Regions from separate parts of the Pedobacter sp. AW31-3R genome, predicted to be linked through region 2. Evidence: riboswitches for the same ligand, from Rfam matches in the RefSeq annotation. Region 2 holds a riboswitch; each other region holds the start of a gene.
What was found. Region 2 has a riboswitch for S-adenosylmethionine ahead of ACSBL2_RS06920 (peroxiredoxin family protein). Riboswitches for the same ligand answer to the same signal wherever they lie in the genome.
Positions count from the first base shown of each region.

Region 1: another riboswitch for S-adenosylmethionine. It lies ahead of metH (methionine synthase); the one in region 2 lies ahead of ACSBL2_RS06920 (peroxiredoxin family protein).
Region 3: another riboswitch for S-adenosylmethionine. It lies ahead of ACSBL2_RS13575 (SusC/RagA family TonB-linked outer membrane protein); the one in region 2 lies ahead of ACSBL2_RS06920 (peroxiredoxin family protein).
Region 4: another riboswitch for S-adenosylmethionine. It lies ahead of ACSBL2_RS18140 (O-acetylhomoserine aminocarboxypropyltransferase/cysteine synthase family protein); the one in region 2 lies ahead of ACSBL2_RS06920 (peroxiredoxin family protein).

Region 1 covers NZ_CP197475.1:5,863,081-5,869,170, reverse strand. The annotation lists gene metH (methionine synthase) at 1-1,848, opposite strand, end outside; SAM riboswitch class I at 1,972-2,080, opposite strand; gene ACSBL2_RS23945 (Bax inhibitor-1/YccA family protein) at 2,203-2,952, opposite strand; gene ACSBL2_RS23940 (hypothetical protein) at 3,005-3,577, opposite strand; gene murQ (N-acetylmuramic acid 6-phosphate etherase) at 3,577-4,392, opposite strand; gene ACSBL2_RS23930 (S41 family peptidase) at 4,634-6,090, shown strand, end outside.
Region 2 covers NZ_CP197475.1:1,681,132-1,687,221, reverse strand. The annotation lists gene ACSBL2_RS06935 (cytochrome-c peroxidase) at 1-891, opposite strand, end outside; gene ACSBL2_RS06930 (YceI family protein) at 994-1,638, opposite strand; gene ACSBL2_RS06925 (peroxiredoxin family protein) at 1,678-2,997, opposite strand; gene ACSBL2_RS06920 (peroxiredoxin family protein) at 3,098-4,360, opposite strand; SAM riboswitch class I at 4,547-4,643, opposite strand; gene ACSBL2_RS06915 (cysteine desulfurase family protein) at 5,060-6,090, opposite strand, start outside.
Region 3 covers NZ_CP197475.1:3,302,688-3,308,777, reverse strand. The annotation lists gene ACSBL2_RS13580 (SusD/RagB family nutrient-binding outer membrane lipoprotein) at 183-1,616, opposite strand; gene ACSBL2_RS13575 (SusC/RagA family TonB-linked outer membrane protein) at 1,628-4,837, opposite strand; SAM riboswitch class I at 5,155-5,256, opposite strand; gene ACSBL2_RS13570 (RNA polymerase sigma factor) at 5,892-6,090, shown strand, end outside.
Region 4 covers NZ_CP197475.1:4,414,094-4,420,183, reverse strand. The annotation lists gene ACSBL2_RS18150 (homoserine dehydrogenase) at 1-793, opposite strand, end outside; gene ACSBL2_RS18145 (homoserine O-acetyltransferase family protein) at 793-1,851, opposite strand; gene ACSBL2_RS18140 (O-acetylhomoserine aminocarboxypropyltransferase/cysteine synthase family protein) at 1,894-3,204, opposite strand; SAM riboswitch class I at 3,457-3,569, opposite strand; gene ACSBL2_RS18135 (trans-sulfuration enzyme family protein) at 3,734-4,852, opposite strand; gene ACSBL2_RS18130 (hypothetical protein) at 4,916-5,410, shown strand; gene ACSBL2_RS18125 (phytoene desaturase family protein) at 5,548-6,090, shown strand, end outside.

The sequences.
Region 1 (6,090 bases), 2.4 Mb from region 2:
TAACAATACATCTTCTACGCGTTCCAGCAGCTCTTTCGGAATAGCCTCATACACTTCCAGCATTCCGGCATTCACGATACCCATTCCCAGGCCCGCTTTAATGGCATGGAACAGAAATGCAGAGTGCATGGCTTCACGAACGGTATTGTTCCCTCTAAAAGAGAAGGAAATATTGGAAACCCCGCCGCTAACTTTCGCATAGGGGAGGTTCTCACGGATCCATCTCGTGGCATTGATGAAATCAACCGCATAATTATTGTGCTCTTCGAGACCGGTTGCAACGGTTAAGATATTCGGGTCAAAGATGATATCTTCCGCAGGGAAGCCAATTTCATCTACCAGAATATCATAAGAGCGCTTACAGATCTCTTTTCTGCGTTCAAAGTTATCTGCCTGTCCGTTTTCATCAAAAGCCATGACCACCACTGCGGCACCATAATTCATGATTTTGCGGGCACTGTCCCTGAATTTTTCTTCTCCCTCTTTCAGCGAAATAGAGTTGACGATACCTTTTCCCTGCAGACATTTCAGGCCGTGTTCAATAACGCTCCATTTAGAGGAGTCGACCATGATCGGCAGTTTAGAAATATCCGGTTCTGAGGCAATGAGGTTTAAGAATTTCGTCATTGCCGCCTCGGAATCGAGCATTCCTTCATCCATATTCACATCGATCACCTGGGCTCCGCCTTCCACCTGCTGGCGCGCAACGGCAAGGGCCGCTTCATAGTCACCACTCAGGATTAATTTGGAGAATTTCGGGGATCCGGTAATATTGGTCCTTTCCCCAATATTGACAAACATGCTTTCCGGAGTGATGGTTACCGGCTCCAGTCCGCTTAAACGCATGTAACGTTCCAGGACAGGTATTTTTCGTGGGTTTATATGTTTAGCTTTGGCAGCGATGGCAGCGATATGCTCTGGTGTGGTGCCACAACAACCACCTACAATATTTACAAATCCATGCTGAATAAAATCATCTACCAGTGTAGCGGTTTCATTGGGCATTTCATCATAGGCACCAAATTCATTCGGCAGACCGGCATTCGGGTAGGCAGAGACAAAACATCCCGCCTTTGCGGAAAGTTCTTCAATATGCGGCCTCATATCTTTGGCACCTAAAGCACAGTTAAAACCGATACTTAAAGGTTTTGCATGGACAACAGAATTCAGGAATGCCTCTACCGTTTGTCCTGAAAGTGTTCTTCCGGAAGCATCGGTAATGGTTCCGGAGATCATGATCTCTATTTTACGGCCAATCACTTCCTCATATTTTTTGATGGCAAAAATCGCTACCTTGGCATTCAGTGTATCGAAAATGGTTTCAATCAGGAGCAGGTCTGCACCGCCATCTATTAAACCTTTAACCTGTTCGTAATAGGCATCATGAAGCTCATCAAAGGTTAGTGCCCGGTATCCCGGATCATTGACATCAGGAGACAGAGAGAGTGTCCTGTTTGTAGGACCTATAGCACCGGCTACATAACATTTACGGCCAGGGTTGGCTGCCATAAATTCTGTTACCGCTTCTTTGGCAACTCTTGCTCCTTCATAGCTCATCTCATAGTCCAGCTCTTCCATCTGGTAATCGGCCAGGGAAATGCGTTGCGTACTGAAGGTATTGGTTTCAATAATATCAGTACCGGCTTTCAGGTATTCAAGGTGTATAGCTTTGATAATATCAGGGCGGGTGATGTTCAGCAGGTCATTGTTCCCTTTCACATCACATGGGTGGTTTTTAAAACGCTCGCCCCTGAAGTCTTCTTCTGTAAGGACATAGCGTTGTATCATGGTACCCATAGCACCATCAATAATTAATATTCGCTTTTCTAACTCTTCTCTAATGCTCATTATATCAGTTAATGCGTAGGCTTTTGTACAGGCGCATGTCCATTTGTTTTGAATGACAATAGATGATGCGAAGTAAAAAGGTACTAATATAGGCTTATGAGAATTCCGTGATGGACCGACTCTAACTTATCTTTCAGGAACATACATGATGTTCGAGTAGAATGTAGCACCTTGTAAGCACAGGTTGCTAAGACATCGTTGGGTCTAATCCCTCCGTCTTTCTTTATAAGCGAATACAAAAATGCAATAAAGAAAAATCAATTCCAAGTATTAGCGGGTTAAACCCCATAAAATTGCGAAAGCCACGCAAAACTGCGTGGCTTTCGGTATCATATACTGTAAATTGTCGTGTGACTATTTTCTTCCGCCAAATATTCTCAATAAGAACAGGAAGATGTTCAGGAAGTCAAGGTACAGGGATAAAGCACCCATGATCGCTAATTTCTTGCTGTCATCAGCTGCGATGCTATCGCCGTTTTCTTCGATGCCTGCACCAATTCTTTTTAGTTTCTGCACATCATAAGCGGTTAAGGCAGTAAAGATTGCCACACCTACGAAGCTCATGATATAATCGAAGGTTGAACTTTGAAGGAACATATTCACCACACTCGCAATGATTAAACCTACTACACCTACCATCAGGATAGGGCCGAATTTACTCAGGTCAGTATCTGTGGTATAACCAAGGACTGCCATCAGGCCGAAGATACCAGCAGCAGCGGCAAAACAGCCGATAACTGATCCTGTGGTATAAATCAGCAGGATAAAGCTTAAGCTCACACCGGTAAGCAAGGAGTATAGGATGAAAACCCCAATCAGTGCACTATAAGACATTTTACTTAATCCGGCACTCATGAGTAAAACCAATCCCAGCGGAGCGAACATCGCTACGTAACCCAATATTGATAATCCTTTACCATCAGCCTTAATCAGGTAACTTAACATTTCGGGGGTATTTGCCATGTAAACCGAAGCTACAGTTGAAATACCTAAAGCGATAAACATCCATAAAAACACGTTAGCAAAGAATTTTTTCGCTACTGCGCCTGTCTGATTTTCTACAAATACGGACTTTTCTGACCAGTTATAATTATTGTTATCCATTTCTTTTTAAAATTATATTTAAATATACAAGTTCTATTGATCTAAGCAAAAGTTATGCCCCTAGTCTTTTTGTCAGAATTTCTTCAACTTTCCTGAAAAACTGTAAGGGTTTAAGTGTCCTCCATGCCAAATCGTCAAGTTCACCACCAAAATTGATATAGTAATCAATGTTGCTGCTCCTGAATTCCTCAATCACATGCGGGTTAAAGTTGATTCCTGAAATCCAGCCGTCTTCCACATCCTGGAACCACTCTTCATAATAGCTGTCTTCTTCCGAGGAATGGTAGTTCAGGATATTTTCTCCAATAAGAATAAACTTATTGATGCCTTCATCTATCATGAGTTCCAGGATTTCACGTTTCAATAGCATAATATCATTTGAAATGGCATCATTCCATTCCCCTATGAATTCTATGATTGCATAGCTGTGGTCATAATCTACATAAAGGACTTTGATGTAAAGGGTGGAAGAGCCGAAATCGTCCCACTGGGGATGGATTAAGAAATTATACAGCTGCTTATCGAAGTAAAACTCTGAATATTCCGTATTGAAAAACGGAGATCGCGGATCTTCGGCGGCAATATAGTCGTCGCGCCAACGGTAATAGGGTTCTATTTCGTGCATTATTCTTTTGTTTTAGTGCCGGCCAGTACTGCTTTTCTTACACTTCCATAACGGATCAGTAAGGCTTCGGCCTCCTGGTAAGCAATATTTAATTCATTCATCACCATTTGCGTTCCCCTGTCCACCAGTTTATGGTTGGTTAACTGCATATCTACCATTTTATTGCCTTTCACGCGGCCCAACCGAATCATTACCGTGGTGCTGAGCATGTTGAGGACAAGCTTTTGGGCTGTTCCGGATTTCATCCGGGTGGAGCCTGTCAGGAATTCTGGTCCCACAACCACTTCCACCGGGAATTCACTGGCTGCAGCTACCGGACTACCTGCATTGCAGACAATACACCCCGTGAGTACCTGCTGCGCAGCGGCTTTTTGTAATCCACCGATCACATAGGGAGTTGTGCCTGATGCGGCAAGCCCCACCAGACAGTCTTTTTCATTGATATTAAATTCGCTCAGGTCGGCCCAGGCCTGCTGATCGTCATCTTCTGCATTTTCTACCGCTTTCCTGATGGCTTTGTCACCTCCGGCAATAATGCCGACAACCTCATCGAAAGGCACACCAAAAGTAGGTGGGCACTCAGAGGCATCAACCACGCCCAGACGGCCACTGGTGCCTGCACCAATATAAAAAAGACGTCCCCCATTTTTCATTCTTTCCGCAACTGCAGTCGCCAGCTTTTCAATTTGTGGGAGACATTGTTCTACAGCGAGTGGAACCGTTTTATCCTCATTATTGATGCTTCTGAGGATATCCATTACACTCATCTGGTCAATGTCATGGTATGTTGAGTCCTGTTCGGTTACGCGTATCATAGTTTTATTTTGAGTTTATCCTTCAATTGTGAAAAAAGCTGAGCTTCCTCCCAGGTATAGCTTTGTAAAAATCGTCAATTTCTTTTTAATCATGAAATCTGAATACAAAACTACAGATGAAAAAGGGAACTCCGTTGATTATCAGTGAAAATGAGTTGGATTGAAAAAAAACAAAATATAAATACGAACGGTTAATTAATAATGACACTGTAATTTTATAGCTTTGCAAAACAGCTCATCCATGAAACCAACTACCCGTCAAAATCTTTTGATAGCCCTTACGTATTCTGTCACTTTAATTGGCGGGATGTTCTTGGGTTACAAGTTTTTAAAGGATCAGGGCTTCACTTTTGAGCGTAATGTACAGTTTGCTGACAACAATGCTGAAAAGGTGGATCAGATCATTAACCTCATCAACAGGAATTATGTGGATGAAATTAATGCAGACACCCTGAGCCGTGGGGAGATTGATAGCCTTTTGCACCAGCTCGACCCGCATAGCGTTTACCTGCCGCCAGCTACAGCTGACGAACAAATGGAATTACTTGACGGAAGTTTTGATGGGATAGGCATAGAATATTATGTGCTGAAAGATACCTTACTCGTGACCAATGTCATTAAAGACGGTCCAGCCTTTGCTGCGGGATTAAAACTTGGAGATAAAATCCTGAGGATTGACAGCCTGTTTGTCAGTGGAAAACACCTGCCGCGCGAAAAGATGATCGGAAGGATTAAGGGACGTAAGGGAACGTCTGTACAATTACTGGTGCTGCATTCCGGGAATACTTTGCCGGTATTAATGAATATTAAACGTGGACGTGTGAATGTGAGCAGTATTGATGCCGCTTATATGATCAGTCCCGATGCCGGTTATATCAGGATCAGTGAATTTGGTGCAAATACGGATAAAGATTTCATCTCTTCGGTAAGGACACTCAAGGTACAGGGAATGAAAAAGCTGATCCTTGACCTTCGTGATAATGGTGGTGGGTACCTGACTGCCGCAACCGGACTGGCGAACCAATTGCTGCCGGAGAACAAGCTGATTGTTTATACACAGGGCAAGCATGAACCACGGACAGATTATATTGCTACCGGTGGAGGGGAATTTGAAGATGGAAAACTGGCCATTCTGATCAATGAAAATTCTGCTTCTGCGAGTGAAATCCTTGCTGGTGCAGTACAGGATCTGGACAGGGGGGTGATTATTGGCCGCCGTTCCTTTGGTAAAGGTTTGGTACAGGAACAATTTCCCTTTGGAGATGGCTCTGCCTTAAACTTAACGATTGCCAGGTATTATACCCCGCTTGGAAGAAGCATCCAGAAATCCTATAAAAAGGGGTATACTGCTTATCAGAATGAGATAGAAGACCGTTTTGCTGACGGAGAGTTAACTGAAAAATCACTCAGTACAAAAGATACCCTTGCGAAGAGCACTGTATTTGTAACCGGCATGGGGAAAAAGGTTTTTGGAGGTGGGGGTATTCAGCCTGATATCTATGTGAAAATGGATACGACGGGAATGAATAAATTTTACAATACACTGCTTTCCCAAAAACTCATCTTCGATTATGTATTTGATGTGCTGGCCAACAGGTATAAAGCTTCCTATCTGGAACAAAACCTGCTATCGTTCAATATTAAGGAAGAAGATTATAAAGACTTCGTGCGGTTCATTCAGCACAAAAAGATGGCGAT
Region 2 (6,090 bases):
AGTTGTGGTAAGTCCCAGGGGTTTACTTAAGGAAAGGTCGCGGTTCTTTCCATTTTTGATCACCTCATCGGGGTTATTATAGTATTTAATGACATCTTTAAGCGTCCTGAACATTCCGTTGTGCATGTAGGGAGCAGTCAATGCCACATTTCTCAGTCCGGGAATTTTAAAATGCCCTTCATGCTCAGGATTATTGGTCACCTGAAACCTGCCTGCATCTTTCAATTCTTCTCCGTTGAATAAACCAATGCCCTTAAAACGGTCGGCCGTGAAATCCTCCCCGGAATGGCAGTTGTTACAATTGGCTTTCCCGATAAACAGTAACCTTCCCCGTTTTGCATTTTCAGAAATGGCTGCATCGTCACCATTAATATAACGGTCGTACGGACTATTGGCCGTTTCCAGCGTTCTTTCATAAGCAGCGATGGCCTGCAGCAAATTCTTCTGGTTGGGTGCTGCATTGAAAATCTGCTGAAATAAAACGGCGTAAGTTTTATCATTCTGCAGCCTTTCCAGTGCCTCGGCAATGGGCAGGTTCATTTCTATAGGATTAATGATTGGCTGTAAGGCCTGGTCTTCCAGGGAAGAAGCGCGGCCATCCCAGAAAAGATTCGGCCGGCCGGAAAGATTGGTGACCGAAGGAGAATTTCTCAATCCTTTTGCACCGCCTACACCAATGCTGACTACCGCGGTATCGGCAAATGCAAATTCTGGCTTATGGCAGGAAGCACAGCTGATAGACTTATCTTTTGATAATATAGGATCAAAAAACAACTTCTCTCCCAGCCGTTCTTTACTGTTGATCAATTCGGGGTCATCCGCACCAAAACCGGCGATAATGAATACCAGACTGGTCATCACCACAAAAATCATGAGTTTGGTTCTTTTCATTGTATTTTCTTCTGTAAGGTCAAAAAATGTAAATGCTATCCGGTGTATTAAGGACCGGGCAGAAGATGTCCTGCCCGGTATCCAACCAAATAAAACCAACACTTACTTATTTGCCACAAGCTGAATGTTGAGTTCAAAGTCATCTGCGATAGTCTTATCACCCAGGTTCTCAAAAAAACTTTTAGACCTGAATTTGATGTCATACTTCGTCCTGTCCACCACAATCTTCGCATTGGCCGACAGTTTATTGTTACTTACCGTTACACTGGCTGGGAAACTCACTTCATTGGTGATTCCCTTTATGGTAAGATTCCCTTTAATCAGGTAGGCTCCAGCCCCTTTGGTAACTGCAGAGGTAATCACGAACCTGGCTGTTCCGAATTTCTCTACAGCAAAGAAATCGTCACTTTTGAGGTGTCCCAGCAATTTGCCATTGGCTTCCTTATCTTCAATATCTGTCACTGTAATCGACTTGGTATCCAGGTCAAAGCTGCCACCTTTTAATACATTGTTTTCGACAGTCAGTGCCCCCGCGCTTACATTAATCGTTCCGGCATGTTCTCCGGTAACTTTTTTAGCCAGCCAGGTCAGCTTGCTATGGGTGGCATCCACTTTAAAAGACTCCGCTTTGGAGGCTGCCTGTTCCCAATAAGCCTGTTGCTGCTGCGGAACCAGCGAATGGACAATCGTAAAAGAAGAAAGAACAAAAACGGTTGCTGCTGCAGCCAGGGTGGTAATTTGTTTCATGTGATTAGAATTAGTAGGTATGTTTAAATCGTTTAGGTATTATTTTCCTGTCACCGGGGCATTGGCAGCGCTCACAGAAGGTATCGGCTCAGCAATCAGTTCATCCAGTACCTTGTTGAACTTTTTCTCATAGTCGGCATAGTACTGCCCGGTAACCGTACCGGTATATCCGGTATAAATTTCCCTGACTTCTCCTTTGCGGTCGATAATGATCGTTGTGGGATAAGCAATGAATTTATTTAAGGCCGGTAACTTGTCTGCCACCAGACGCTTGTCAGCCAGTCCCCCGAACAAGATATCATACTTGATATTGTACTTATCGCGCAGTTTACCCAGGGTATATTTGCCATATTCAAGATCATCCTTTTGTTCAAAACCGATAGCGATGGCCTCTACCCCACGGTCTTTATTTTTATTGAACCATGGCGACAGGAAGATGGTCTGATCAGTGCAGTTCGGGCACCAGGTACCTACCAGCTCTACAATCACGACTTTCCCTTTGTACTTCTCATCTGTTAAGGAAACAGGCTTTCCATCCAGGTCGGGAAAAGTAAAAGCCAGCTTCTTCAATCCTGGTTTCAGGGAAGTGAGTGTATAGGGATCCGGCAATTCCGCTTTCCCGTCTTTCACGCCGGTAAATTTCAGATTGTCATAGATCCCCTGACTAATTTCACCGGATAATGTTCCGTCTTCATTGATGGTTCCCCTGTAGATTTTCGGACTTGGCCCGCTAAATCCGGAGAGGACAAACTGATTGCCCTGTACTGTTCCTTCCAGTTCGCGGCTATCGCCGGTCACCTGCATGATGACACCGGTCAGTTTGTTGCCTACCTGTTTCAGTATCGCTACCTTATTCGGCACCGCTTCTTTAGAGAAACCTTTGAACTCCCATTTTCCGCTCAGGTTCGCTGCAGGTGCGATATCTTTACCCGGCTCTACGAAACGGTAAGATTTCCCCTGCTCTGCTGTGAAAGGCAAGGCATTTCCCCGAAGTCCCGGAACCAGGCTCCTGTATTCACCACTGATCTTACCATCACTTTCAATCTTTGCCACCAGCGCAGCATCATAGGTATTCATCTTGATGAAAAGTGAATCCTTACCCAGGTACTGGATATGGAAATCATCTCTCCTGGTTCCATTGAGCAGCGTAAACGTGGCATGTTCTGCATCTTTACCTTTCAGCTCAAAATTAAAAGGCACTTCGCTTTCACTTACTTTGAAAACACCCCGCCAGATGCCTTCCTTAATAAATTTCCTGTTTCCCTTCGGATCATCCGGGTGCTTGCTGAAGGCCAGTGAAGAGGAAGAAATAAGCGTAGCAAGGGCCAGCACCTGTATTTTATACACATGATTTTTCATATCAAAAAGAGATTAAGCGTGTAGGTCAACCAACCGGTTAAACCTTTAAATGGGTTAAAATAGACTGTAAATATTTGTTAAAACAGAACTTAAATATTCCTTATTTTCCGTTGACCGTTCTGGCAGAAGCCAGTTCCGGCACCGGTTCAGCAATCAGTTCATCCAGTACCTTATTGAATTTCTTCTCATACTCTTCAAAATATTTACCGGTGACTGTTCCGGTATATCCGGTATAAATTTCCCTCACCTCACCTTTCCTGTCAATAATGATCGTTGTGGGAAAAGCAACAAACTTATTCAGTGCCGGCAGTTTTTCAGCAACTATTTTTTTATCGGCAATCCCGCCGAAAAGAACATCATAGGTAATTCCATATTTCTTTTTCAGCACGCCCAGTGTATATTTTGCATACTCCAGATCATCTTTTTGCTCAAAGCCAATAGCGATGGCTTCCACCCCACGCTTCTGGTTCTTCTTGAACCATGGGGCAAGGAAAACGGTCTGATCGGTACAGTTCGGACACCAGGTACCGATCGTCTCTATAATCACCACTTTACCTTTATACTTGTCATCACTCAGGGAGACTTTTTTTCCATTCAAATCCGGAAAAGTAAAGTCCAGTTTTTTGTATCCTTCTTTCAGGAAAGTCAGTTTGTAGGGATCCGGCAGTTCAGCTTTCTCATTGCGTTGTCCGTCGAACTTCAGGTTCTTATAGATTCCAAATCCCTGTTCTCCGGAGATACTGTTGTCATCATTGATCTTACCCCTGACAATAAAAGGACTGGGACCGGTAAATCCCGACAATTCAAACTCATCGCCCTGTACTGTTCCTTCCAGCTCCCGCGTATCGCCTACTACGGTCATAATTACTCCGGTCAGTTTATTGCCGGTCTGTTTCAGTAAAGCAATAGAGGCTGGCACCGCTTCCTTGGTATAGGTTTTAATCTCCCATTTACCGGAAATATCATGGCTGGGTGCCACCTCCTTTCCAGGGGCTACAAACCGGTAATTTTTACCGTATTCTGCGACAAAAGGCAAAGAATTGCCCCTGAATCCAGGAACCAGACTCCGGTATTCCCCGGTCAGTGTACCATTATCTTCCAGTTTTGCCACAAGTGCAGCATCATAGGTATTCATCTTCACATAGATAGAATCCTCCCCAAGACGCTCCACATGAAAATCGTCACGCCTCGACCCGTTGATCAGTGTCAACACGGCTGTTTTCGGATCCTTGCCCTTAAATTCAAAATTAAACGGAACTTTCGATTCACTTACACTAAACACACCACGCCATATTCCTTCCTTCGGAAAAGGCTTTGAATCTTTTGCGGATACCGTTCCCCCCAGTAGGACTACTGAGGTCATCAGGCACGCAATTTTCGAGGAAATTGTAGTTTTCATCATCATCGTTATTAATTTAAACACTATATTTTAATAGTTTTTAATAACAAGTTTTCCTGTCCAGGCCGATCCAGCACAATACCCTCCGGCAAATACCGGTTGAGCCTATACATGGATTCACATGAAACGAAGTGTAACCTGTTATGGGTTAATTTATAATCTGTTTCCAGATCAGTTTGAGCACTTTTTCCTACGGAAAGTTGCTAGAAGTTCAACGAGACTGACTCTCCCTTCTTCTGTATAAATCAACTAATTAATGGTGGTGATTAATTAGAGTAAAAACCTAACTAGTGGTGGTGATTAGTTAGGCGCCTTCCTGATACCCCGGCAACTTATTTGACCAGAATACATGACCACCATAATACTCTATCAAAATGCCCCGGGGTACCAGGATTTTAAATAAGAATATTTGAAAGAATAACCTTTTTAGGAGGAAGCCATGATTTTGGTTTAGGAGCAACAACAACAACGCATGACTTTATCTGAGTAAGATTTCAGAAAGCTTTCAGGAAGTTGTATGATGGATATCATAATGAGAGTTTTAGTTTTTTGTCAATTATTTTTTATAAATATAAGAAGGATAAATCACTTCTGCAATTAATACTACTAATTTAGTAGTATTAATTGTTATACCTATGTATATCAAGGTATTAAAATATGATTCTAGCAGACTGCACGCATTTCAGTGAGTGTTTCATGCACATACAGATTGGCCAGCTGGTTCACTGCCTCATCAATTTCTGCTTCAGTATTGTACCTGCTGAAAGAGAAACGGATGGTGGTGCGTCCCTGCTGGTCTCCAAGAGCCTTTAACACATGCGAACCGGATCCACTGGTGCAGGCGCTGCCGCCTGACACACAGATATCGAGCTGGTCGAGATAAGATATGGGTGAAAGTCCGTTTGCCTGATCGGGCAATGAAACGCTCAGCACCGTTTTCAAACTGTTGTGCTCTGCTGAATTTCCGTTGAATCTGATTCCCGGAATCCTGTAAAATAAATCCTTTATCATTTTCTGTTTAAGATGGGTGATATGTTGATGGTAAACCCCGGCATTGGCATAACTTAGCTCAAGGGCTTTTGCCAGTCCTACAATCCCGGAGACATTTTCTGTACCGCTCCTTTGTCCTCGTTCCTGGGCACCTCCATTAATTAAAGGGGTAATCTGACTGGCCGCGCTGCTGTAAAGGAAACCTACTCCCTTTGGGCCATGGAACTTATGTGCAGAACCAACCAGGAAATCTGCCTGCAATTGTTGGGTATCATAACGGTATTGTCCCATGGTTTGTACCGTATCGGTGTGAAATATAGCGTCGTACCTACAACAGACTTCAGCAATAGATTCAATTTCGTTAAGGTTCCCAATTTCATTGTTTCCATGCATGATGGATACCAATGCCCTGTCCCCGGTAGAAAGCAATTGTTCCAGTTCCCGGATAGACAAGTTTCCTTTATGGTCATGACTCAGGTAGACCAACTCGATCTCCCCTGTACGTTTCAGGGATTCCAGGGTATGTAATACGGCATGGTGTTCTAAAGGAGTAGTAATGGCAAGGCGAATCCCATTAGACCGGATAGCGGAAATGATCGCCGTATTGTCAGCTTCCGTACCACCGGAAGTGAAAATAATCTGTGAAGGGTTGGTGTTCAGTAAATCAGCAATTGTCTTCCTGGATTCTTCAATAGCCTTCCTTG
Region 3 (6,090 bases), 1.6 Mb from region 2:
CAAAAGTAGACGGCCTATATTTTTTGTATATTAATAAATTGCTAAGTCTTTCACATCAATTTGCATTAGAATCCCTTCGGAATAAACAAAGACGCTGAAAATCCGGGGTATTTTACAGAAAAGAATGGGGCAGTTCATTGATCTTGAACTGCCCCATGTACTATAGAATGTAGACCTTCTGTTTAAAACACGTCAAACCATAATTTCGTTGTTAACAAATCAGCGCCCTGACTAGCTACAGCATTCGTATAACTTTTGGTATTTAAAGATTGTTCGGTACCCGGATAAATAAACCGTACAGGGATTTTTCCTTCCAGGACGGTATTCACCGATGCTGTCAACACAGGATAATCCAGTCTGCGTCTTTCTGTCCAGGCTTCCATGCCCTGACCAAACAAGGCGATCCACTTTTGCTCTCCAATAGATTTCTTATAATTACTGGCATCATACTGTACTCCTGCTCTGGCCAGGTAGGTTGTAATAGCGGCATCAGAAATACCATATTGTTTAAGTGAAGCGGTAATGGCTTGTTTATACAGTGCTGCTGCATCTTCAGAAGTAAATCCTCTGGCAGCTGCTTCCGCACGGTCGAACAACAATTCCGCATAGCTAAAGATCACTGCAGGTGCCTGGGCTGCCAGAAAATAAGTTCCTGGTTTAGAGGTTTTCGCAAAGCCCAGGTTACTGGCTTCAGAGTTGGTCAGTCCATTCGGTAAGCCCACATATTCTTCCGGAGTAGCTGTTTGGGTCTTGCTCGCAAACACAGCTAATCGCGGATCACTCAGGCCGAACAGCTTATCCACAATTGTCTTGCTGATCCTGTAATCGTCACGTGTATCAAACTGTGCACTCACCGGATTCTGCTGTGGTGAAATCTGATAAATCAGCTGTGCAATTTCTGTATTATCACTGATATACAGATCCCCATCCGCTTTAATCTCATCAATTACCTGCTGTGCTTTTACCGGCTCACGGTCAGCAATGCGAAGCGCAATCCGCAATCTCAGGGAATTTGCAAATTTCTTCCATTTGTCGATATTGCCACTGTAAATGATATCGCCTGCAATCGTTTTTCCTGCAGGATCCAATGCTGTTTTCGCCGCCTTCAGATCATCAAGCAATCCATAATATACATCCTTCTGTTTATCATAGGCTGGTGTAATAAATTGTTTCAGCTTTCCGGCTTCATTATAAGGCACATCGCCATAAGCATCTGTAAGCAACAGGAACACCCATGATCTCAGCGTTAAAGCCACTCCCCTGTAATTGGAGTTGTCGGTGCTCGTCCCAATTTCAATAATCTTGTTAAAACCGGTGATACTTTGTGAATAACCAGTAGACCACAAGGCCGTGAAACTGCTGTTGGAGAACACGAAACGGTCCTCTTCCGTATATTGCACTTTTGCCCAGTGCTGTGCGAACAGCAGGCTGGAATTCATATTATTGGTTGTTCCCCAATAGGTATCTGCAGTATTTTTGATCGCACCGGTTAACAGGTAATCCGGTTGTGCATTTTCAGTTGCATTGGGATTGATATTAATCTCATCCAGCTCTTTGCTGCAGGAAGCAAGGAAAAGGGCAAATGCAGCAAATATATAGAGTCTATTCTTTTTCATGACAGGTTGTATTAAAATTTGATATTCAGGTTGACACCGTAGGTGCGTGTAGTTGGATTAGACAGACTTTCCAATCCCTGGCCATTACCGGTATTGAAGGCAACTTCCGGATCAATATCTGTAGTGTTGCGGTGGAGAATCGCAAGATTGCGCCCTACGAGTGCGACAGATACGCCCTGAAGGCTTAAGGAATGAACCAGTTTAGACGGAAGGTTATAAGTCAGTTTTACCTCACGCAATTTGACATAGGAAGCATCAAAAATATTTGCTTCATCAATTGTGCGGAATGACTTATAATATTGCTGTGCAGGAAGTATTTTTTCATTGCGCTTTCCATCGGCGGTCACCCCATTGAAAATAATTCCATCGTCATACACGGTTACCCCCTCAGGAGCGGCTGTACCTGTTTCCAGTTTCACTGTTCCGTTGGCTTTCAGGTTACCCGGATAGTAATAAGAAATTCCCCCATATTCTGCCGCTCTGCCCGGAAGTGTCGACGCCAGAACCCCTGTATAGGTTCCTGTAGCATAGGTGCCGTTGTAAATAGAGCCGCCAAAACTTGCGTCAACCAACACGCCAAGGCTCCATCCTTTATAACTGAAGGTATTTGAAATCCCACCAATCCAGTCGGGCGTATATTTACCCAGCACTTTTTTAGTCGGATCAGTTTGTGGTGCCCCAGTGGCATTCACCACAATCTCACCATTGCTGTTTCTCAGGTAAGCATTACCGAAAAGCGTACCATAAGGTTGCCCTACGGCAGCAATCACCTGTGCAGAACTTGTAGCCACCACATAATTTTGTAACAAACCTTCTTTATCCAGTTCAATCACCTTACTCCTGTTCGCTGCATAATTCAGATCAATATCCCATTTGAAGGCAGACCTAACTGGGGTTACACCCAACTGGATTTCAATTCCTTTATTATTGATCTTACCTGCATTCATTAATTTCGAGCGGAAACCAGTACTCTGACTCACATCAACGCTCAGGATCTGGTCGTAACTGTTCGTATTGTATAAACTCACATCAAGGCGTAATCTTTTATCTAATAATACAGCCTCTGCACCAATCTCAGAAGACGTAGTGGTTTCCGGCTTAAGATCAGGATTCAAATCAGTTGCTGAAGGGGTAAGCTGTGGGTTGGTACCAAATGGCGCACCGAACACATAGGTATTTTGCAAACGGTACGGATCTGCATCTTTACCCACCTTCGACCAGCCGCCACGGATTTTTGCATAATCAAGGAAATTACTCTTGATATCAAAAGCTTCAGTCAGCACCAGACTTCCATTAAAGGAAGGATAAAAATATGACCTGTTTTTCGCGGGTAAAGTTGAAGACCAGTCGTTACGGGCAGTAACATTCACGAACAGGTAGTTTCTGAAACCAACTTGTCCTGATGCGTATCCACTATACGATTTCAGGTCGCTGTAAATATTGGATGAAGTAAGCGGGTCTCTGGAATTATTTAAAGTATACAAACCGGCGATGGCCAGTCTTGGGGCGCTCTGGTCATTCTGCTCAATATACCGCGAACGGATATTGCTACCAATCAGGGCTTCAAAGCTGAAATCCGAATTGAATTGTTTGGTATAATTTAAAGTCGCATCGGTATTGTTTTCATTTACGGTAAATGCACTTTCTGTATACGAACCGAATGGCGTACCATTAGTCCCGTAGGCGATCCTGATTTTACGGCGGTCATTGTAATAATCTGTTCCCGAGCGGAAGTTAAAATTCAGTCCTTCAATAATCTTATAATTTAATCCCACACTACCAATCAGCCTGTTCCTGTTTTGAGATACGGTATTTTCATAGGCTACCCAATAAGGATTACTATAATAACTGTTATTCCAGTTAAAGGTATTGCCATTCTCATCTTTATAATCCTTCAGACGGTTGATATCCACCTGTCTTCCGAACCAGGCAAACTGCAGCATGGTACTGGTCGACCTTGATCCGCCTGTTCCCGGCAGATTATCGGATGAAAGCTTACTGTAATTCGCATTTGCAGTAATGGTCAGCTTAGGGGTTAACCTCAGGGTCGTGTTTAAAGCAAAAGAGTTCTTCCCCTGACCAGAGTTCGGTACAATACCCACCTGTTTCAGGTTATTATAAGACAAGCGGTAATCGATCTTTCCGCTGGCATCAGCAATAGAAATCCCATTTGTCAATGCATAGCCTGTCTGGAAGAAATCCCGCACGTTATCAGGATGCGCGACAAAAGGAACAGCCTCTCCATTAGAATAAAACTGGGGGATCAAACGGCCATCCAGTTTAGGGCCCCAGCTTTCATCCACCCCATCGTTTATTCCTGCACCTTTACCATCTACATAACTGAACTTTCCTTCAGAACCTTGTCCGAATGCATTTTGGTATTCCGGAAGGGTCAGCAAACTTTCCATCACTGCGTTAGAATTGAAATTAATTCCCAGGCCTTGCTGAGATTTGCCCGATTTCGTCTTGATCAGGATTACCCCTGCTGCTGCCCTGGAACCATAAAGTGCTGCGGCATTGGGGCCTTTAAGTACACTCATCGACTCAATATCATTGGGATTGATATCTGAAATGGTATTGGCATAATCCCTTGCACCGGCTGAATTCAGCTGCGAGTTATCCACCGGAATTCCATCTACCACAAAAAGAGGCTGGTTATTTCCGGAAATGGAAGTTTCGCCACGGATCACGATCCTGGAAGATCCCATATCTCCCTGGCTATTGGTTACCCTCACACCAGCAATCTTTCCGGCAAGGGCATTCACCAGATTCGTTTCCTTAGCTTCTGTCAGGTTATCACCTTTGAGTTCCTGAACGGCATATCCCAGTGACTTCTTTTGCCTGGAAATGCCAAGTGCCGTGACCACAACTTCATTCAGCGCATTTTCATTTTCTTTAAGAATGATATTTAGATTTCCGGCATTCTTATCCACTACGATCTCCGTTGAAGAAAACCCGATAAAGGAAAGTACAAGTGTACTTTTACCCGTTAATGAGATAGAAAACTTTCCGTTTGCATCGGTCGTTACGACCTGTTTCGTTCCTTTTACGAGGATCGAGACACCAGGTAAAGTTTCCCCTGTTGAAGATTTCACGGCGCCTGATGCAACGATCTGCTGTGCCTGTGAAAATTGTGAAAGCAGCAGCAATAACAATATTACTGTCAGCCTGATTTTGTTGAACATGATGATCTTATTTAGGTAATAGTTAATGAGTGCCATAAAAAACAGGGCATAGTATTCCCATTCGCTACGGGAGCGATTTTTTATAGCTTTTAGTAAATTTTACAGATTGGGCAGCGATAGCCCTTCGTTATAGAGCTGTCAGCAACAACAGGTCTCCAAACACATGGGAAGAGTTTGATGATCAGGAATGATTACCAGCGCGTCGAAATTTAATTTGTAAGTTTTTTTCATTGGTCTTTTTATTAAAGTTCAAATACTACTTGTCAATTATTTTTGGTTCAGCCTAAAAAAAAACACCCCTGTAAATCAGAAGTGCCTGCATATCATAAACATTAATGTTATAGCATTCAACTGACTTAACTACCCCGGTAAACCGGGAAGGAATTAGCACCATTTCCCTGAGGACGGTTGCTAAGGTTTCGCAGGGCCATTCCCTCCACCTTTCTTGATAAGTATTCTATTAATGGCACAAAGATACTATTTAAAACTATAATTCCTATGTTTTTAGTAGTATTAATTATATATTTCAACAATCCAAAGTAATTGGTTGATTTTTAGGTCATTTGTCTTCAAATTATCAATAATGCAATTGAATCTCTTTTTTGCTCTTTATCATATTTCATTGATTTACTGCTGTAATATACTTCCCGACAACTATTTCATTTGAGTCGTCCATTAGGATACACTGAGAAACATCCAGAGGAAATCACATGACAAGAGGATTATTACACATAGCGGAGAATACGATAATTTGGTATAACCATAAAATAAGATACATAAACTACCGGCACAGTTATTCTTAAGCATAAAATATAACTGTTTAAAAAGAACCTATTCTGACATTTGCCACAATAATTTGATGAGCTGTGCATTTTACAGTACTCAGCATTAGAAATATTCAAGATTGGAGTACAAATATGCGCTTATAAAAATCCGGCCAAATCTTGGCCTTTATGCCTTTAACTCCAAGAAATAATTTAATTGGCATAGAAAACTTAAAATTTTCAGCATTTTATTCTTCTTTTGATTAGAATGGTCATACTGGCATATCAGTTGTATAATTTAATGTGAAAAACATATACATCTACCTATGAACAACATATCATTTAATTCACAAATCTGCGGACTTCGCCCCCAACTCAACCAATTTGCCTTTAAATTTACCCAGAATGCGGATGATGCCGATGATCTTGTACAAGAAACCTTGATCAAGGCGTTGCGTTATGTACAGCTTTATAAAGAAGGAACCAATTTAAAAGGCTGGATGTTCACGATAATGAAAAATACAT
Region 4 (6,090 bases), 2.7 Mb from region 2:
AATCGTCAGCCTTAACGAACTTAGGCAACACATAAGTGACCACTTGTTTGGTGCTGATTTTTCTTGCGGTAGGCACTAATTTTATCTTGAAGTTCTTTTCCCTGGCATACCTGATATCGTGTTCAGACAGGTTCTGAATGCCCACATTCAGGATGTCAAGCGGATTGATAAACAATCCGTAAGCATGTGCCGTGGCAATAGCCAGTTTAAATTTGGGATCATAACCACCTACGTCCATAATCGGGTCTGTCTCTGCGAAACCAAGGTCCTGGGCCTGTTTCAGGGCTTCCCCATATGGCATATTCTCATTGAAGATTTTTGACAGGATATAGTTTGATGAGCCATTAAATATACCGCTGATGCCATGCAGCAATTCATTGTCGTAATACTCTTCCAGGTTTCTGATGATCGGAATACTTCCGCATACTGCACCTTCATACAGAAGGGATGTACCGTGTTCTTCCTGTAATTTTACCAGTTCCTCCAGGTGGTTGGCAATCATTTTTTTATTGGCCGATACCACATGTTTGCCACTTGTCAATGCACGTTTCGCAATTTCAAAGGCAGCATCTGCATCATCAATTAATTCAACGATGGTATTTATTTCCGGGTTATCCAGGATATCATTATGGTCTGTAGTGAATAGTTTAGCATCAAGGCTACGTTTTTTGGCCGGATTTTTTATTGCAATTTTTATGATCTCCAGGTTAAGGTCTTGACCTTTAATGATGTCATGTAAACCCTGGCCAACAACTCCAAAACCAAATATTCCAATTTTAAGTTTCTTACTCATTATGCTATTTTATGCAGTTTAATTATTTTTTTGTTCGTCGTGTCTTTTAAGAAATTGCCGATGATATTGGTCAGGATATTGGTTTCAATTAAAAAACCATCATGTCCGTAAGCAGATTTGATCGCATGGAATGAAGCACCCGGAATGTTGTTGCCCAGGTACTCCTGCTCGCTGATCGGGAACAGGAAGTCATTTTCAATCCCTATAACCAGGGTGTTGGCCTGGATTTCCGCAAGTGCATCGGTTACACTTTTCCTTCCCCTGCCCACATTATGGCTATCCATCGCCTTACTCAGGTACCAGTAACTGTAGGCATTAAAACGCTTGCACAATTTCTCTCCCTGGTAATTCTGATAAGAAGCTGCACGGAATGAACCTGTTTTGTCATTTACACTTTCTACCTGTGTAGCTCCATAGGCTTCATACGTTCTGTAAGAAAGCAAGGCAATGCTGCGTGCCACTTTTAATCCTTTTAAACCGCCATCCGGTTTTTGTGCATAAAAAGTACGGTCGCTGCTGATGGCCAGTCGCTGACTCTCATTGAATGCAATTCCCCATGGAGAGTGGACTGCATTGGTCGCCACGAGAATCAGGTTCTCCATTTTTTTAGGTTCGGCAATGGCCCATTCTACTGCTTGTTGTCCCCCTAGGGAACCACCGATCAGTACTTTGATCTTCTCTATCCCCAGATGCGAGGCCAGCAGCTGATGGACGCCAACGAAGTCCCTTATGGTGAATTCAGGAAAAGAAAGGTAATAAGGAAGACCTGTTACCGGATCCGTACTCAACGGATTTGTGGTTCCGTAATGAGAGCCAAGTACATTTGCACAGATGATAAAATGGTCTTCAGGATTAAATAATGACTTTGCACCAAATAAGCCTTCCCACCAGTCCAGTACATCTGCATTCGCCGTAAGTGCATGGCAAGCCCAGATGACATTGTCTTTTTTGGCATTCAGTTTTCCATAGGTATGGTAGGCAACCTGCAACCCACGTAGTTTTTTTCCGTTCTCCAGTTTAAAAATCTTCGTGTGTTGGTATGTGTGTGTAGATGACATTGTTGTTGTATGCTTATGCTGTGGTCTGCTTAATTGTATATTTTATAGGGATGCCTGAATTTTTCCAAAGGCCTGTTCTAAATCCGCAATGATATCATCAATATGTTCTATACCTACAGAAATACGTAACAATTGTGGGGTGACACCCGCGGCAAGTTGTTCTTCTTCATTCAGCTGCTGGTGCGTGGTGGCAGAAGGCTGAATAATTAGGGTTTTTGCATCACCAACATTGGCCAGGTGACTGATCAGTTCCAATGCATCAACAAATTGAATAGCGGCTTCTTTTCCTCCGTTAAGTTCAAAGGACAATACGGCACCAAACCCATTTTTCAGGTATTTTTTTGCATTGATATGGTAGGGGCTGCTTTCCAGTCCCGGATAATATACTTTGGCCACGGCCTCGTGGTTTTGCAGCCATGTGGCCAGTGTCAGGGCATTGTCCACATGGCGCTGCACCCTTAAGGATAAGGTTTCCAAACCCTGTAGCAGCAGGAAGGAATTGAAAGGCGCCAGTGCAGGCCCGAAATCACGCAAACCTTCTACCCTTGCACGGATAATGAACTGAATATTTCCAAAATCGCTGTTTAATCCGAATACATCATTGAATACCAGTCCATGGTAACCTTCTGAAGGTGTAGTAAACTGTTTAAATTTACCATTTCCCCAATTATAGGTTCCTCCGTCAACAATCACTCCGCCAATACTGGTACCATGTCCGCCAATCCATTTGGTAGCAGATTGTACCACCACATGTGCACCATGTTCCAGTGGTTTAAACAAGTATCCGGCAGCACCGAAAGTATTGTCTACGATTAAAGGAAGGTCGTGTTTTTGCGCAATCAATGCGATTTGCTCAAAATCAGGAATACTGAAAGAAGGGTTTCCTATAGTTTCCAGGTAAAGTGCCTTGGTGTTTTCGTCGATTTTTGATTCGATTTCCTGAAAATTGTCAGGATTGGCAAATCTAACTTCGATACCCAGACGTTTAAAGGCAACTTTAAACTGGTTGTAACTGCCTCCATATAAATGAGAAGAGGAAACGAAATTGTCCCCTGCTTCAAGGATATTGTTTAATGCAATAAACTGGGCTGCCTGTCCCGATGCCACGGCGAGTCCTGCAATTCCGCCTTCCAGTGCTGCCACACGTTTTTCAAAAACGTCTGTGGTAGGGTTCATGATTCGGGTATAGATATTTCCAAACTCTTTAAGGGCGAATAAATTTGCGCCGTGTTCAGAGTTTTTAAAGCCGTAAGAAGTCGTTTGGTAGATAGGTACGGCTCTGGATCCTGTTGTAGGGTCTATTTCCTGGCCGGCATGAAGTTGAAGGGTTTCGAATTTATAGTTAGCTGACATGATTTCTGTGTTAAATTTAAATTTGTTTGTGGGCTAGGGGAGTCCCGGCAGATATCCGCTGGATATGGCGTAAGGACATAGCGTACCTCTTCATAGAGGCCTTCCTGTTGAATTAAAGAGACAAGGGAAGATTTCTAAACTAGTCTATGCAACAGCACATATGCATCATTACACAGTGTTGCAGGGTATTGAAATTTAAATAAGGATGTCCGCTGTATGGCGATTGAATGCGTTTTCTTTTCATTTTGCTTTAATTTATCTTTCCAGAAAGCAATAGGCTAACTGGTCAGGAATTGGCACCTTCTCCTTTCGGGAGGGTTGCCAGTGGGTCAGGGAGCCTGTCTCTCGCCACTTCTTTATAAATCAAACCTTTTTTTGGAGGGTTGACTTGAATAGCTTTCGCTATGATGTTACAAATGTAGATTTATTATGTTAATCTTCAAAATTTTATTCTGAAAAATAGATAAATATTTGAAGATTAACATCATAATTGTTTTTACCGGTTGGTGCAGAGCAGCGGAATCAGTCTTTATTCGCCTAAAGCGTGCTCAAAATCGGCTATAATATCGTCGATATGCTCAAGTCCTACAGATATCCGAATTAAATTCTGTGGCGTTTTGGTGCCAGGGCCTTCCACGGAAGCGCGGTGTTCAATAAGGCTTTCCACCCCACCCAGACTGGTGGCCTGAGCAAACAGTTTTACCTTGTTCACTACTTTCTTTGCATTTTCAGCATCTCCCTTGATCAGTACAGATAACATGCCGCCAAATCCGCTCATTTGTTTCTTGGCAATTTCATGCTGCGGATGTGAAGGTAAGCCCGGATAATAAACGGCTTCAATTTTTGGATGCTTTTCAAGATAAGAAGCGAAAGCCATTCCGTTTTCATTGTGTCCCCTCATCCGGTAAGCCAAAGTTTTGATACTTCTCAACAGCAGAAAGCAGTCGAATGGAGAGGGAACAGCTCCGCCAACCTGTTGAATATTCCTGATTTTTTCCCAGAATTCATTCTGTGCGGCAGTAACCAGTACCCCGCCAAGAACATCACTGTGTCCGCCAATATATTTGGTGGAGGAATGCATCACAATATCTGCCCCATGTAAAATCGGACTTTGAAAACTTGGGGAAGCAAAAGTACTGTCACAGGCCAGGATGAGCTGATGTTGATGTGCAATTTCCGCCAGTGCCGCAATATCAGTAATCTTTAACAGGGGGTTGGATGGTGTTTCGACCCAGATCAGTACGGTATTGCTCTTTATATAGCTTTCCACTGATCCGGAATCTGTAAGGTCTATAAAATCTATACTGAGTGTGTCCTTAAAAATAGAAAGCAGCTGCTTTTTAAATCCCCAATACATATCATCAGGAGCAATGATGTGGCTGCCCGGAGCCAGGGCCTGAAAAATGGCCATGCCTGCGGTATTGCCGGAAGAAAATGCACAGGCATCGGCTCCTTTATCCAGTTCCGTGAGTACTTTTTCCAATGCAGAGCGATTGGGATTGCTGACACGGCTGTACATATGTCCGCCAGGATAACCGCCATTTTCATCCCTGAAGAAGGTTGTAGATAAACTTATTGGCTGGGTGACATCGCCTGTGGCACTGTGTGTTAAATTTCCAGCGTGTATAGCAATTGTTTCTGTATGCATAGAATTTAAGTTTTTTATTTTTTTGGCAGGATTTATGTAAGTTGATTCGAAAAATACAAGTATATGAAAAGAATATTAGTTATAGCTGCCATTTTATGTAGTTCATTAATGGTGTTACAAAGCTGCTCTTCTACCAAAAGCAGTTCTGGATCAACAAGTTTAAGAAGGGGTGCGGTTACAGGGAACTGGGTTTTAAATGATATTACCTTTGAAGGTTTACCGGCATCCAGTGTAAAATCTCTTTTTGACGAAGCTTCCTACAAATGTTTCATTGGAAGTACATGGAATTTAACCAACAGTGGCAACGGAACATACATGTTGCCTGGAACAGCGGAATGCCCTGCAAGAACGCAGAATATCTTCTGGTCTGTAAGTACTGCTGATGAAACCTTCCAGTTTAAGAAATTATATGAAGGTGACAAAGCTAAAAATGTAAGTGAAGGGTACAGGATTATTCTTTCTGCAGCAACCGGCGATAACCTGGTATTGAAGTCACCTGTAGAATATGGCAGCTCGCCTGCATATATCGTTTTGAACTTTTCTAAAGCAGCAAAATAGAAAAATACACACAGATTTTATAAGGCCAGCTGATCAGCTGGCTTTTTTTATGCCAATTCTGGTATAAAATGACTATTTTAATGACCTTCATCATATTTTGTCCGATGAATTTATTTATGGTGGAAAGATTCTGATTTATGGCAAAAATTTCAATTATTGGTAGTGGTTTTTCTGGACTGGCAGCGTCATGTTTTATGGCGAAGGCAGGGCATGAGGTAAATGTGCTGGAAAAGAATGAAAGTATTGGGGGCCGGGCAAGGATGTATAAAGCCAATGGTTTTACTTTTGACATGGGGCCCAGTTGGTACTGGATGCCGGATATTTTTGAAAATTTTTTCTCGCAGTTCGGAAAATCTGCGGGCGATTATTATGAACTAAAAAAGCTTGATCCCGGGTTTCAGATTATTTTCGCTGAAGGGGAGGTGATGGAAATACCCGCAAGTGTGGATGAACTGATGGAAGTCTTCGAAAATATCGAGGCGGGCAGTGCAGACAAATTGCGTAAATTCCTCAGTGAAGCTGAGTTTAAGTACCAGGTAGGTATGAAAGACCTGGTCTATAAGCCTGCCTTTTCCTGGATGGAATATGCGAATATGAATGTCATTAAAGGCATGCTCAATGCCAATATTTTCAGTTCGGTCAGCAGTTATGTGCGCAGCTATTTCAAAGATGAACGTCTT